3 regions of the Citrobacter europaeus genome follow, and region 1 is predicted to be linked to each of the others. Evidence: predicted binding sites of a transcription regulator. Region 1 holds the regulator's gene; each other region holds the start of a gene.
The links. The regulator CRP, encoded in region 1, controls carbon source genes, mostly activating them, when cyclic AMP is high. The targets are predictions, from matches to a motif close to ATGTGANNNNNNTCACAT.
Positions count from the first base shown of each region.

Region 2: garD (galactarate dehydratase) is a predicted target of CRP. The motif match lies at 2,030-2,047, and genes of this name have one in related genera.
Region 3: WHR59_RS22120 (YjcB family protein) is a predicted target of CRP. The motif match lies at 2,299-2,316, and genes of this name have one in related genera.

Region 1 is NZ_CP148084.1:392,222-396,815, reverse strand. It holds partial or broken gene WHR59_RS01840 (hydrolase) at 1-418, shown strand, start outside; gene WHR59_RS01835 (YheU family protein) at 415-633, shown strand; gene WHR59_RS01830 (phosphoribulokinase) at 687-1,556, shown strand; gene WHR59_RS01825 (OsmC family protein) at 1,625-2,029, opposite strand; gene crp (cAMP-activated global transcriptional regulator CRP) at 2,338-2,970, shown strand; gene WHR59_RS01815 (YccS/YhfK family putative transporter) at 3,022-4,594, shown strand, end outside.
Region 2 is NZ_CP148084.1:587,830-592,423, reverse strand. It holds gene garL (2-dehydro-3-deoxyglucarate aldolase) at 1-413, opposite strand, end outside; gene garP (galactarate/glucarate/glycerate transporter GarP) at 429-1,763, opposite strand; gene garD (galactarate dehydratase) at 2,167-3,738, shown strand; gene WHR59_RS02895 (DeoR family transcriptional regulator) at 3,800-4,594, opposite strand, start outside.
Region 3 is NZ_CP148084.1:4,719,611-4,724,204, reverse strand. It holds gene uvrA (excinuclease ABC subunit UvrA) at 1-1,053, opposite strand, end outside; gene ssb1 (single-stranded DNA-binding protein SSB1) at 1,305-1,829, shown strand; gene WHR59_RS22120 (YjcB family protein) at 1,896-2,177, opposite strand; gene WHR59_RS22115 (EAL domain-containing protein) at 2,729-4,315, shown strand; gene soxS (superoxide response transcriptional regulator SoxS) at 4,318-4,594, opposite strand, start outside.

The DNA of each region.
Region 1 (4,594 bases):
CTACCTGCTCAATCTGTTGAAAGCCAATGCCTCGCGTAAGCTTGAGGCCTATCCAGGCTCGCTGCCGGTAAGTCTGTCCCAATTGAAATCTCTGCGTCGCATTCGCGATTTTGACGATCTGATCACCGCCAAAATCCACGGTTTCGCCGATGCTATAGACTATTATCGTCAGTGTAGCGCCATGCCGTTGCTCAACCAGATCGCCAAACCCACGCTGATTATCCATGCCAAGGACGATCCGTTTATGGATCATCACGTGATCCCGAAACCGGAAAACCTGCCTTCGCAGGTGGAGTATCAGTTGACTGAACACGGTGGCCACGTCGGATTCATTGGCGGCACGGTACGCCATCCTGAGATGTGGCTGGAATCCAGAATCCCCGACTGGCTGACAACGTATCTGGAGGTCTCATCATGATCATCCCCTGGCAAGATATCTCCCCGGACGCGCTGGACAATCTGATTGAAAGCTTTGTCTTGCGTGAAGGCACCGATTATGGTGAACATGAACGTTCGCTCGAACAAAAAGTCGCCGACGTCAAACGCCAACTACAATCAGGTGAAGCCGTGCTGGTGTGGTCTGAACTGCATGAAACGGTCAATATTATGCCGAGGAAGCAGATTCACGAGTAATCCGTAGCCGCCGGCCGACTTTACTATAATTATAACCATTTCATGGAGTTGTTATGTCTGCCAAACATCCGGTGATTGCGGTAACAGGATCCAGCGGCGCGGGGACCACCACCACCAGCCTCGCGTTTCGTAAAATTTTCGCGCAGTTAAATCTGCGTGCCGCCGAGGTGGAAGGTGACAGTTTTCATCGCTATACCCGTCCGGAAATGGACATGGCGATTCGCAAAGCGCGCGATGCCGGGCGGCATATCAGCTATTTCGGCCCCGAAGCTAATGACTTCGGTCTGCTGGAACAAACTTTCATCGAATACGGTCAGACGGGCAAAGGCCAGTCGCGAAAATATCTGCACACTTACGATGAGGCCGTACCGTGGAACCAGGTGCCAGGGACTTTCACGCCCTGGCAGCCGCTGCCTGAACCGACGGATGTCCTGTTTTATGAAGGACTGCACGGCGGCGTCGTCACCCCACAGCAAAACGTGGCCCAACATGTCGATCTGCTGGTTGGCGTGGTGCCGATCGTAAACCTGGAATGGATCCAGAAACTGACTCGCGATACCAGCGAGCGTGGACACTCGCGTGAAGCGGTGATGGACTCGGTGGTGCGATCAATGGACGATTACATCAATTACATCACGCCGCAGTTCTCCCGGACGCATATTAACTTCCAGCGCGTACCGACCGTCGATACCTCTAACCCCTTTGCCGCCAAGAGTATCCCGTCTCTGGATGAAAGCTTTGTCGTGATTCATTTTCGTAACCTGGAAGGGATCGACTTCCCGTGGCTACTGGCCATGCTGCAGGGCTCATTCATTTCCCACATCAATACATTGGTCGTGCCGGGCGGCAAGATGGGCCTGGCGATGGAATTGATTATGCTGCCGCTGGTCCAGCGACTGATGGAAGGCAAAAAGATAGGGTGAGGCGTGGAAAGTGCCCGATGGCGCTTCGCTTATCGGGCCTACGAATCAACATTATCCGGCGTCAGGGATTACGCGGCAACCACTTCATAGGAGTGGGTAATGTTCACCGCCTTTTCCAGCATCAGTGCCACGGAGCAATATTTTTCCGCTGAAAGGTCGACTGCGCGTGAGACTGATGCATCTTTCAGATCGTTACCCGTTACGATGAAATGCAGGTTGATGTGGGTAAACAGGCGCGGCGCTTCATCACGACGCTCTGAGGTCAGTTTCACTTCGCAGTTGGTCACATCCTGACGACCCTTTTGCAGGATCGATACCACATCAATTGCGCTACAACCGCCCGCCGCCATTAATACCATTTCCATCGGGCTCGGCGCTTTATCACCGGAGTTACCGTCCATCAGAATTTGGTGGCCAGAGGCGGACTCACCGAGGAAGGTTAACCCTTCAACCCACTTTACACGCGCTTGCATATTTCGTAACTCCAATGTTTCAATTTTCCTGACAGATTACGCGCACATAACAATTCTCGCAATGGAAGGCGACCTGCGTCATGCTGAAGCGAGACACCAGGAGACACACGGCGAAAGCTATGCTAAAACAGTCGGGATGCTACAGTAATACATTGACGTACTGCATGTATGCAGAGGACATCACATTACAGGCTGCAGTATATTTTTAGTAGCCCCCTTCCCAGGTAGCGGGAAGCACATTTTTGCAAACCCAGAGGCAGCGTCGTTTTCTGGCTCTGGAGACAGCTTATAACAGAGGATAACCGCGCATGGTGCTTGGCAAACCGCAAACAGACCCGACTCTCGAATGGTTCTTGTCTCATTGCCATATTCATAAGTACCCATCGAAGAGCACGCTGATTCACCAGGGTGAAAAAGCGGAAACGTTGTATTACATCGTTAAAGGCTCAGTGGCAGTGCTGATCAAAGATGAAGAAGGGAAAGAAATGATCCTTTCTTATCTGAATCAGGGCGATTTTATTGGTGAATTAGGCCTCTTCGAAGAAGGTCAGGAACGTAGCGCCTGGGTACGTGCCAAAACCGCATGTGAAGTCGCTGAAATTTCCTACAAAAAATTTCGCCAATTAATCCAGGTCAACCCGGATATTCTGATGCGCCTGTCTTCTCAGATGGCTCGTCGTCTGCAGGTCACGTCTGAAAAAGTCGGCAACCTCGCCTTCCTCGACGTAACTGGTCGTATCGCGCAGACTCTGCTGAATCTGGCGAAACAGCCTGATGCGATGACCCACCCGGACGGCATGCAGATTAAAATCACCCGTCAGGAAATCGGCCAGATCGTTGGCTGCTCCCGTGAGACCGTCGGCCGTATTCTGAAGATGCTGGAAGATCAGAACCTGATCTCCGCACACGGTAAGACTATCGTCGTCTACGGCACCCGTTAACCCCATCGAAGTGGCGCGTTACCCAGTAATGCGCCACTTTTGTTTGCACCGATGTGGCGAAGACTGATATACCACCCAGAGATCAACTACGCACTACGGCAGACGCTGGTGCTATGTTTACCTGTGGCTGTTGGTCTGATCATCGGTCAGCTTCATCTGGGCCTCCTCTTCTCCCTGGTCCCTGCCTGCTGCAACATTGCCGGTCTTGATACCCCGCATAAGCGCTTTTTCAAACGTTTAGCTATTGGCGCGTCTTTGTTTGCCGGATGCAGTTTGATCATGCAATTACTGCTGGCAAAAGATATACCACTGCCGCTTATCCTCACCGGCCTGACGCTAATTCTTGGTGTAACCGCCGAGTTGAGCCCTTTGCATGCGCGACTATTGCCTGCCTCACTTATCGCAGCGATTTTCACGCTAAGCCTGGCCGGCAACATGCCCGTCTGGGAGCCGCTGCTGATCTACGCGCTGGGCACGTTATGGTATGGCCTGTTCAACTGGTTCTGGTTTTGGATGTGGCGCGAACAGCCGCTCCGTGAATCGCTCAGCCTGTTGTATCGTGAATTAGCCGATTACTGTGAAACTAAGTACAGCATGCTGACCCAGCATGCCGACCCAGAAAAAGCGCTGCCTCCCCTGCTGGTTCGCCAACAAAAGGCAGTGGATCTGATTACCCAGTGTTATCAGCAAATGCATATGCTGTCGGCGCATCGCAACAACGATTACAAGCGCCTGCTGCGTGCCTTTCAGGAGGCGCTCGATTTACAAGAGCATATTTCCGTTAGCCTCCACCAGCCGGAAGAGGTGCAAAAGCTGGTCGAGCGTAGCCATGCGGAGCAGGTGATTCGCTGGAATGCGCGTACCGTAGCCGAACGCCTTCGGGTACTGGCCGATGATATTTTGTATCACCGTTTGCCGACCCGTTTCTCGATGGAAAAACAGATTGGCACACTGGAGAAAATCGCCAGGCAGCATCCGGACAACCCGGTGGGACAATTTTGCTACTGGCACTTTAGCCGTATTGCCCGCGTGCTACGCACCCAGCGCCCGTTGTATGCCCGTGACTTGATGGCTGACAAGCAGCGTCGGTTGCCGTTGATCCCAGCCCTGAAAAACTATCTGTCGTTGAAATCTCCAGCGCTGCGCAATGCCGGACGCATCTGCGTTATGTTGAGTATCGCCAGCCTGATGGGCAGCGCCTTACACCTGCCAAAGCCCTACTGGATTTTAATGACTATTCTGTTCGTCACGCAAAATGGCTACGGGGCGACCCGGGTACGCATCTTACATCGGTCGGTCGGTACGCTCGTTGGGCTGGTGATTGCCGGCGTCACGCTGCACTTTCATATTCCGGAAGGTTTCACGCTGGCAGCCATGCTGCTGATAACCCTGGTGAGCTATCTGATCATCCGTAAAAATTACGGCTGGGCTACCGTCGGCTTTACGGTCACGGCAGTTTACACCCTGCAACTGCTGACGCTGAACGGGGAACAGTTTATCGTGCCGCGGTTTGTCGATACGATCATTGGCTGCCTAATCGCCTTTGGCGGCACGCTCTGGCTGTGGCCACAGTGGCAGAGCGGTCTGTTGCGTAAGAACGCCCACGACGCGTTAGAAGCCGACC
Region 2 (4,594 bases), 200 kb from region 1:
TAGTCCGGTACGGTGCCAAACATATTGGCGCGATGGGATACGGACACGCCGCGAATACCTTCCGGCGGATAGCGGGTCGATGCCACGGCGTTTACCGCCTCTTCTTCTGTCTCAACGAACGGGATCAGGAAGTTGTAAAATCCGATATCCAGCAGGCGCTTGATGATTACCGGCTCGTTGGTCGGTACGCGCACTACCGGTGCGCTGGCGCTGCCTTTCAGCGCCATCAATTGCGGGATAAACGTCGAGATATCGTTCGGCGCGTGTTCGCCGTCCAGCACCAGCCAGTCAAACCCCGCCAGGCCTAAAACTTCAGTGCTGATTGGGCTGGCTAATGCAGACCAGCAGCCAATCTGAATCTGTTGCGCCGCGAGAGCCGCTTTAAACTTATTCGGGAAAATCGTGTTATTCATCGCCTATACCTTTGTTTATTTCTGCAATTCCATACGTTTAATGTCACCGACAATAAACAGGTAGCAAACCATTGCCATCAGCGCCGAACACCCTACAAACATCAGCGCAGCATTAAATGAGTGCAGCTCGCTCACCAGATACCCAATCACCAGCGGAGTGACGATGGAAGCCACGTTACCAAATACGTTAAATACCCCACCGCACAGACCGACAATCTCTTTCGGCGCGGTATCGGAAATCACCGGCCATCCCAGCGCCCCGAAGCCTTTGCCGAAGAACGCCAGCGCCATCAGTGCGACCACCAGGGTGGTGTTATCGGTGTAGTTACACAGAATAATGGTCGACGCGAGCAGCATGCCGAGCACAATCGGCAGCTTACGCGCCAGTGTGATACTGAAGCCACGTTTAATCAGATAATCAGAGAACACGCCGCCAAGCACACCACCGGCGAATCCGCACAGCGCCGGAATCGAAGCTACCAGGCCAACTTTGAGGATCGACATGCCTTTTTCCTGTACCAGGTAAATCGGGAACCAGGTGAGGAAAAACCAGGTAATTGTGTTGATAAAATACTGGCCGAAGAACACGCCAAGCATCATACGGTTAGTGAGCAACTGCTTGATATAATGCAGTTTAGGACCACCTGACTTCACATCGCCCGGCTTTTTGTGGTCCATATCCACGACCGCGCCGTTTTCCGAGATAAACTTCAGTTCTTCTTGCGACATACGCGGATGATCGGTTGGGTTATGAATAAACTTTACCCACAGCCCGGTGAGCACAAAACCAATCACGCCCATTACGGTAAACACGTGCTCCCAGCCCCAGGCGAAGGTCAGCCAGCCGAGCAACGGAGAAAACAGCGCCAGGGAAAAATACTGCGCGGAATTAAAAATTGCGGATGCCGTACCGCGCTCTTTCGTCGGGAACCAGGCCGCCACGATACGAGCATTCGCCGGAAAGGACGGCGCTTCCGAGAAGCCCAGCATAAAGCGCATGATGAACATTGAAATACCCGCCCAGGCCAGCGGGAACATGTCCACAAAGCCTTGCAGGAAGGTGAACAGTGACCAGAAGAACAGACTGTATGTGTAGACTTTCTTCGAGCCGAATTTATCCAACAGCCAGCCACCGGGGATTTGCATCAACAGGTAAGCCCAGCCGAAGGCGGAGAAAATGTAACCCATAGAGATGGCGCTGAGCTGCAACTCTTTCGCTACTTCCGTGCCGGCAATAGATAGCGTCGCACGGTCCGCATAGTTAACGGCGGTAACGATAAATATTATCAGCAATATTAAATAACGGGTGTGCGTACCTTTCTTTTTCTCGACAACTGTATCCAGAATCATTCTAATTACCTCGGGTACATTAAATTTTTATTATTATTGAGTAGATATTCCTGGTGATAAATTACTGATAATTAGAACGCATAATAATTTATCAGACGCTATAAAACCGTGATTCAGTATAATCAGCAGCGTAACGTTAATCATTGTGCAAGCGCTCATTTATAACGCGTTATTAAATTAATGTTTTGGGCATATGCCCACACGCATGGGCGCTAATGCACACATTTACGTATTGCTGCCCCTGGTAGCCCGGCCTTGCTGAGTTTAAGTGATCATCGTCACATTCTTGGCATTAAACTCCTGACATTCTTATTTCACGATATCGAATCTTTATTACTTACAATTAGATTCAAAATATAAATATTCACACTATTATCACCACCTTGTTGGAGAATACTGGACAATGGCCGACATCGAAATCAGACAAGAATCGCCAACGGCGTTTTATATTAAAGTTCACGAAACAGATAATGTGGCGATAATTGTCAATGACAATGGTCTGAAAGCCGGGACGCGTTTTCCGGACGGACTGGAACTCATTGAACATATTCCCCAGGGCCATAAAGTGGCGCTACTGAATATTCCTGTTCACGGCGAAATCGTGCGTTATGGCGAAGTGATAGGCTATGCCGTTCGCGATATCCCACGCGGCAGCTGGATTGATGAATCAATGGTTGAACTGCCCAAAGCTCCACCGCTGGAGACGCTGCCGCTGGCAACCAAAGTGCCAGAGCCGCTGCCGCCTCTGGAGGGCTATACCTTCGAAGGTTACCGCAATGCTGACGGTAGCGTCGGCACCAAGAATCTGCTCGGCATCTCGACCAGTGTGCACTGCGTGGCGGGTGTGGTGGATTATGTGGTGAAAATCATTGAGCGCGATCTGCTGCCCAAATACCCGAACGTTGATGGCGTGGTGGGGCTCAATCACTTGTACGGCTGCGGCGTGGCGATCAATGCCCCAGCCGCCATTGTGCCGATTCGCACCATTCACAATATTGCGCTTAACCCGAATTTTGGCGGTGAAGTGATGGTCATCGGCCTCGGTTGTGAAAAACTACAGCCAGAGCGCCTGCTCGAAGGTACGCACGATGTGAAAAGTATTCCGGTCGACAGCGCCAGCGTCGTCAGCCTGCAGGATGAAAAGCACATTGGCTTTCAATCGATGGTTGCCGATATTTTGCAGGTGGCCGAACGCCATCTGGCAAAACTCAATCAGCGACAGCGTGAAACCTGCCCGGCATCAGAACTGGTGGTCGGCATGCAGTGCGGCGGCAGCGATGCATTTTCTGGCGTGACGGCCAACCCGGCGGTGGGTTATGCCTCCGACCTGTTAGTACGCTGCGGCGCGACTGTGATGTTCTCTGAAGTTACCGAAGTGCGCGATGCCATCCACCTTCTGACCCCAAGGGCGATTAACGAAGAAGTAGGTAAACGCCTGCTCGAAGAGATGGCCTGGTACGATAACTACCTGGATATGGGCAAAACGGATCGCAGCGCCAACCCTTCTCCGGGCAATAAGAAAGGCGGTCTGGCAAATGTGGTGGAAAAAGCGCTGGGCTCTATTGCCAAGTCCGGCAAGAGCGCCATTGTCGAAGTATTGTCGCCGGGTCAGCGTCCAACCAAACGTGGTCTGATTTACGCCGCAACACCCGCCAGTGATTTTGTATGCGGTACGCAGCAGGTCGCTTCCGGGATCACCGTACAGGTGTTCACCACCGGTCGCGGTACGCCGTACGGCCTGATGGCCGTGCCGGTGATAAAAATGGCGACGCGTACTGAGCTGGCCAACCGTTGGTTTGACCTGATGGACATCAACGCAGGCACCATCGCCACCGGAGAAGAAACCATTGAAGACGTGGGTCTGAAACTGTTCGAGTTTATTCTCGACGTCGCCAGCGGACGTAAGAAAACCTTCTCAGATCAGTGGGGGCTGCACAACCAACTGGCGGTGTTTAACCCAGCGCCAGTGACTTGATTCCTGAAAGTTAAATTCGATTACAGGTCGGGGAAGTTCGCAAACTTCCCGGCCTTTTTTATCAGATACTCACCAGAACCACCTCAATCCCATGCTTACGTAATCCTTCCAGACTCTCCTCTGGAATACCTTCATCGACAATAATCATATCAATCCGCTGAGTATCAATGATCTTATGCAGGCTCGAGCGGTTAAATTTCGTCGAGTCGGTAACAACAATTATGCGCTCAGCCACTTCACACATCCGGCGGTTGAGGCGCGCTTCATCTTCATTATGAGTGCTCACACCACGTTCTAAATCGATAGCATCAACGCCAAGAAACAGCATGTCGAAGTGATAATTTTGTAGCGATTGCTCAGCCTGATCGCCATAAAACGATTGCGACTGACGACGCAAATGGCCACCAGTCATCAACAGCTCAACTCCTTCGGCTTCCAGTAACGCATTGGCGACATTCATACCGTTGGTCATAGCAATAACATTGGAATGCTGGCGCATCAGGCGGGCAATTTCATAGGTGGTGGTGCCGGAGTCAAGGATCACGCGGTGTCCCGGTTGAATCAACTCCGCGGCAGCTCTGGCAATACTGCGTTTGACCGCCGTATTGAGCGAACTCTTATCTTCAACAGAAGGCTCCGCAACCGGCGCATTACCTTCGCAAATCAGCGCTCCACCATAGGCGCGTACCGCAATTCCCTGCTTTTCCAGAAAAGCGAGGTCATTGCGAATAGTGACCGTGGAGACGCCAAAAAATAAGGAAAGATCGTTAACCTGAACGCTTCCCTGCTGCCGTAACCGCTGGATGATCTGCTCACGTCTTTCGCTGGTACCGATAACGCGCTTGTCTGCAGAAGA
Region 3 (4,594 bases), 800 kb from region 1:
GGAACCGTACAGCACCACTTTATGCACGGCAGGGTTGAGGCTGGCCCATGGGGCTTCGACGTCGAACTTATAGTGTTCCGCCAGTGACTTAAGCATCTGGAAGTAATAGAAGTTACGACGATCCCAGCCGCGGATAGCACCGCCGGCCAGCGACAGTTCCGGATTTTGGATCACCCGGTCAGGATCGAAATACTGCTGCACGCCGAGACCGTCACAGGTCGGGCATGCGCCAGCCGGGTTATTAAACGAGAACAGACGAGGTTCCAGTTCGCGCATGCTGTAGCCGCAGATCGGGCAGGCGAAGTTGGCGGAGAACAGCAGTTCTTCCGCTTTTGGATCGTCCATATCGGCGACCACCGCCGTACCTCCGGACAGTTCCAGCGCGGTTTCAAAGGATTCCGCCAGGCGCTGGGTGAGATCGTCGCGTACTTTAAAGCGGTCAATCACCACTTCAATCGTGTGTTTCTTTTGCAACTCAAGCTTGGGCGGATCGGAAAGGTCGCACACTTCACCATCGATACGGGCGCGGATATAGCCCTGGCCTGCCAGGTTTTCCAGCGTTTTGGTGTGCTCCCCTTTACGCTCTTTAATTACCGGCGCCAGTAGCATCAGACGCTTGCCTTCCGGCTGCGACAGGACGTTGTCCACCATCTGGCTAACGGTTTGCGCCGCCAGGGGGACGTCGTGATCCGGGCAGCGCGGCTCGCCAACGCGGGCAAACAGCAGGCGCAGATAGTCGTGAATTTCGGTAATGGTACCTACCGTGGATCGCGGGTTGTGGGACGTCGATTTTTGTTCAATTGAGATGGCGGGAGACAGCCCCTCAATGTGGTCGACATCCGGCTTTTCCATCAGCGACAGAAACTGACGCGCGTACGCGGAAAGGGATTCAACGTAACGACGCTGCCCTTCGGCATACAAGGTGTCGAAAGCGAGCGAAGATTTGCCTGAGCCCGAAAGCCCGGTGACGACAATCAGCTTGTCGCGCGGGATGACGAGGTTGATGTTTTTGAGATTATGGGTGCGGGCGCCCCGAACTTCGATCTTATCCATTCATCTTTCCCGGATTAAACGCTTTTTTGCCTGGCTGCATGGTGCTACCGGCGATCACAAACGGTTAATTATGACACAACCTGACCTGAATGGATATACAGTATTGGAATGCAAAACGCAGATGCCTGTGCAACAATGTCCGTCCGGGGTTGTTTACTGGAATCGATCTCGCAACGTAGTAAAAGCGCTATTGGAAATGCTACAATCCCGCGCTTACACTTATTCAGTAACGTTTTTCAGGAGACACGATCATGGCCAGCAGAGGCGTAAACAAGGTGATTCTCGTCGGTAATCTGGGCCAGGACCCGGAAGTACGCTATATGCCGAATGGTGGCGCAGTCGCCAACATTACGCTGGCTACTTCCGAATCCTGGCGTGATAAAGCGACCGGCGAAATGAAAGAGCAGACTGAATGGCACCGTGTTGTGCTGTTTGGCAAACTGGCTGAAGTGGCCAGCGAATATCTGCGTAAAGGTTCCCAGGTCTATATCGAAGGTCAGCTGCGTACCCGCAAATGGACCGACCAATCCGGCGTAGAAAAGTACACCACTGAAGTTGTGGTGAACGTTGGCGGCACCATGCAAATGCTGGGTGGTCGTCAGGGTGGTGGTGCTCCGGCAGGTGGCGGCCAGCAGCAGGGTGGTTGGGGTCAGCCTCAGCAGCCTCAGGGCGGCAATCAGTTCAGCGGCGGCGCGCAGTCTCGTCCGCAGCAGTCAGCTCCGGCGGCGCCTTCTAACGAGCCACCGATGGATTTCGACGACGATATTCCGTTCTAATCCCTCTGCATTTCGCTGACAATTATGGCTACCTCAGGATTGGGGTAGCCATATGCAATTCCGTTATTAGTTCAACACCATCGGCCAGTCTGGCGGTGTATGGCTCATCACTTCAACCATCACGGTTTCAATGTTCTTCCAGATTGCGGACATATCCACCAGGGTTATGCCGAGTAATCCGGTTGCAAACCAGCAGGCAAAAACCAGCCCTAAACCGCTGCTAATGACGGCCAGGCCAATATAATCTGATTTACGAAAACGGATATTGAGCGTACTGGCTAAAAACATCAGCACCGCGCTGAGTAATTGCCACCGCAGTAGAACCACACCAGTTGTTATCGTTGCCATGAAAAACGTCCTCAGAAAGTCTGGATGCCCAGGACAGCGCGGGGGTGTTCACCGAGGGTGTAGTACTCTGGCTATCGACGGGCAATAACATGAATGAAACATTGTTTCTGTTACATAATTTTTGTGAACTATATCACATATGCTCGTTTGTTCACCAGTACTGGACGTGATTTTTGCAGGATGAAAACCCTGTTTACTGTGTGGTTATATTCAACCAGGTAATGATACTAAATAACCAATCTTAAAGGTGCATTTACATTACCTGTTTAATTTATCCTAAATTAATCGTTAAAAAAATTTAATGAATTTCTTAAATCTTACCAGGATAATGCTCATAAAAAATTACTCCTTGGGGATAATAACGTTATGAAATAAGCATAACTTTAAGTTTGCCTTACGGAAAAATAATATCATCATCAACTATTATCAGACTTTTACATAGAGAAGTCTGTTGCTAATACTGATAGATTCATGCAACTTAATCAGTCGGTGTTTATTGCATCTTGCCTTAATGGGTTCTGGCATATACGAAACAGGGAAATTGGGCTGACATGAATCACAGTGCGCGTCGCAAGATGCTGAAGTTCCTGGGAACATTCATGGTGGTATTGCTCCCCGTGGTACTGGCGTTATGGTTTGCTCAAATCAGGGCAATGTCCGAAACCCGTAATCAACTTCGTTCTTTTGCTCAACTGGTGTTAAATAAAACTGAACTGGTGATCCAACAAGCCGATTTAGCGCGTGATATGGCCCAGTTGTATCAGGGTAAGATGTGTACCCCGGCACATCAGAAAAATATGCTAAATATTATTCGTGGCCGTTTATATATCAGCGAGCTAATTTATGCGCAGGGCGATCATTTTTTGTGCTCTACGTCGATGGTGCCGCCTGTCACCTATATTATGCCGACCGCCGACTATAAACGTACGCCGGACGTCTCCATCTATTACTATCGCGATACCCCCTTTTTCGCTGGCTACCGAATGACGTATATGCAACGCGGAAACTACGTTGTCGTCATCAACCCATTATCATACAGCGAAGTCATGTCAGAGGATCCGGATCTGTCCTGGGGCGTGTACGACACGGTAACGGATACCTTTTTCTCTACCAGTGAAGGGGCGCATATTGCGCAATTACTGCCGTTGGTGCGCGGTGAAGCCTCTACCTTCCAACTGGACGATCGCTTCTATACCATCGTGCATTCAGAAAAACGTCCGATTGCGATTATTGCCTCGACCTCAGATAAACGCATAAATTCGATTTTCTATCACGAGGCTGCAGTAACGATTCCTTTCGGGGTCATCTGCAGCATCCTGATGCTGTTAATATGGTGGCGCACGCGCCAGGAATACTTATCTCCTCGCCGCTTGTTAAAACGCGCAATCAAAAAACGTCAACTGCGTCTGCACTACCAGCCGATCATTGATATCAAAAACGGTCAGTGCGTTGGGGCTGAGGCTCTGCTGCGCTGGCCTGGCGGTAATGGTGAAGTGATGAGCCCGACCGAGTTTATTCCGCTGGCTGAACAAGAGGGAATGATTGAGCGGATCACGGATTATGTAGTTGAAGAGGTGTTCAACGATTTAGGATACTTTCTTGCCGCGCATCCTCAACTTTATATCTCGATAAATCTCTCGGCTTCTGACTTTCATTCATCCCGACTCATTGCCCTGATTACCGACAAAAACCGTGAGTACTCTGTGGCGCCCCGGCAAATTAAAGTCGAGGTAACGGAGCGCGGATTTATTGATATAGATAAAATGACCCCGGTAATCCAGGCGTTTCGCCAGGCCGGTTATGAAGTGGCGTTTGATGATTTTGGCACGGGATATTCCAATCTACATAATTTATCCGCGTTGAATATCGATATCCTGAAGATCGACAAATCGTTTATTAGCACACTGTCCACTAACAGCACCAGTCACCTGATTGCCGAACATATCATCGAAATGGCGCAAAGCTTACATCTGAAGATGATTGCGGAAGGGGTAGAGACGAGTGAGCAAATCGAGTGGCTGCGCGAACACGGCGTACAGTATTGTCAGGGCTGGTATTTCGCGAAAGCACTGCCGTCGCAGGAGTTCATGCAGTGGATACAACGGTCGCCCGCTATACTGACGCAGAGCGGGCAATAATCTTACAGGCGATGGCGGTAATCGCTGGGGGTACGATCAAACTCGCGGCGAAACACGCGCGAGAAGGTTTGTTGCGATACATAACCAAGATCCATCGCGATATCGAAAATAGGTCGCTCAGTCGTTCGCAGTTCAACAGCGGCCAGTAAAAGTCGACGCTGACGGATGTAGTCACCCAACGTCTGGCGCATCACCGTGCGGAACATTCTCTGTAAATACCACTTCGAGTAACCTGATTTTTTCGCCACCGCCTCAATGTTCAGCGGCTGATCGATATGG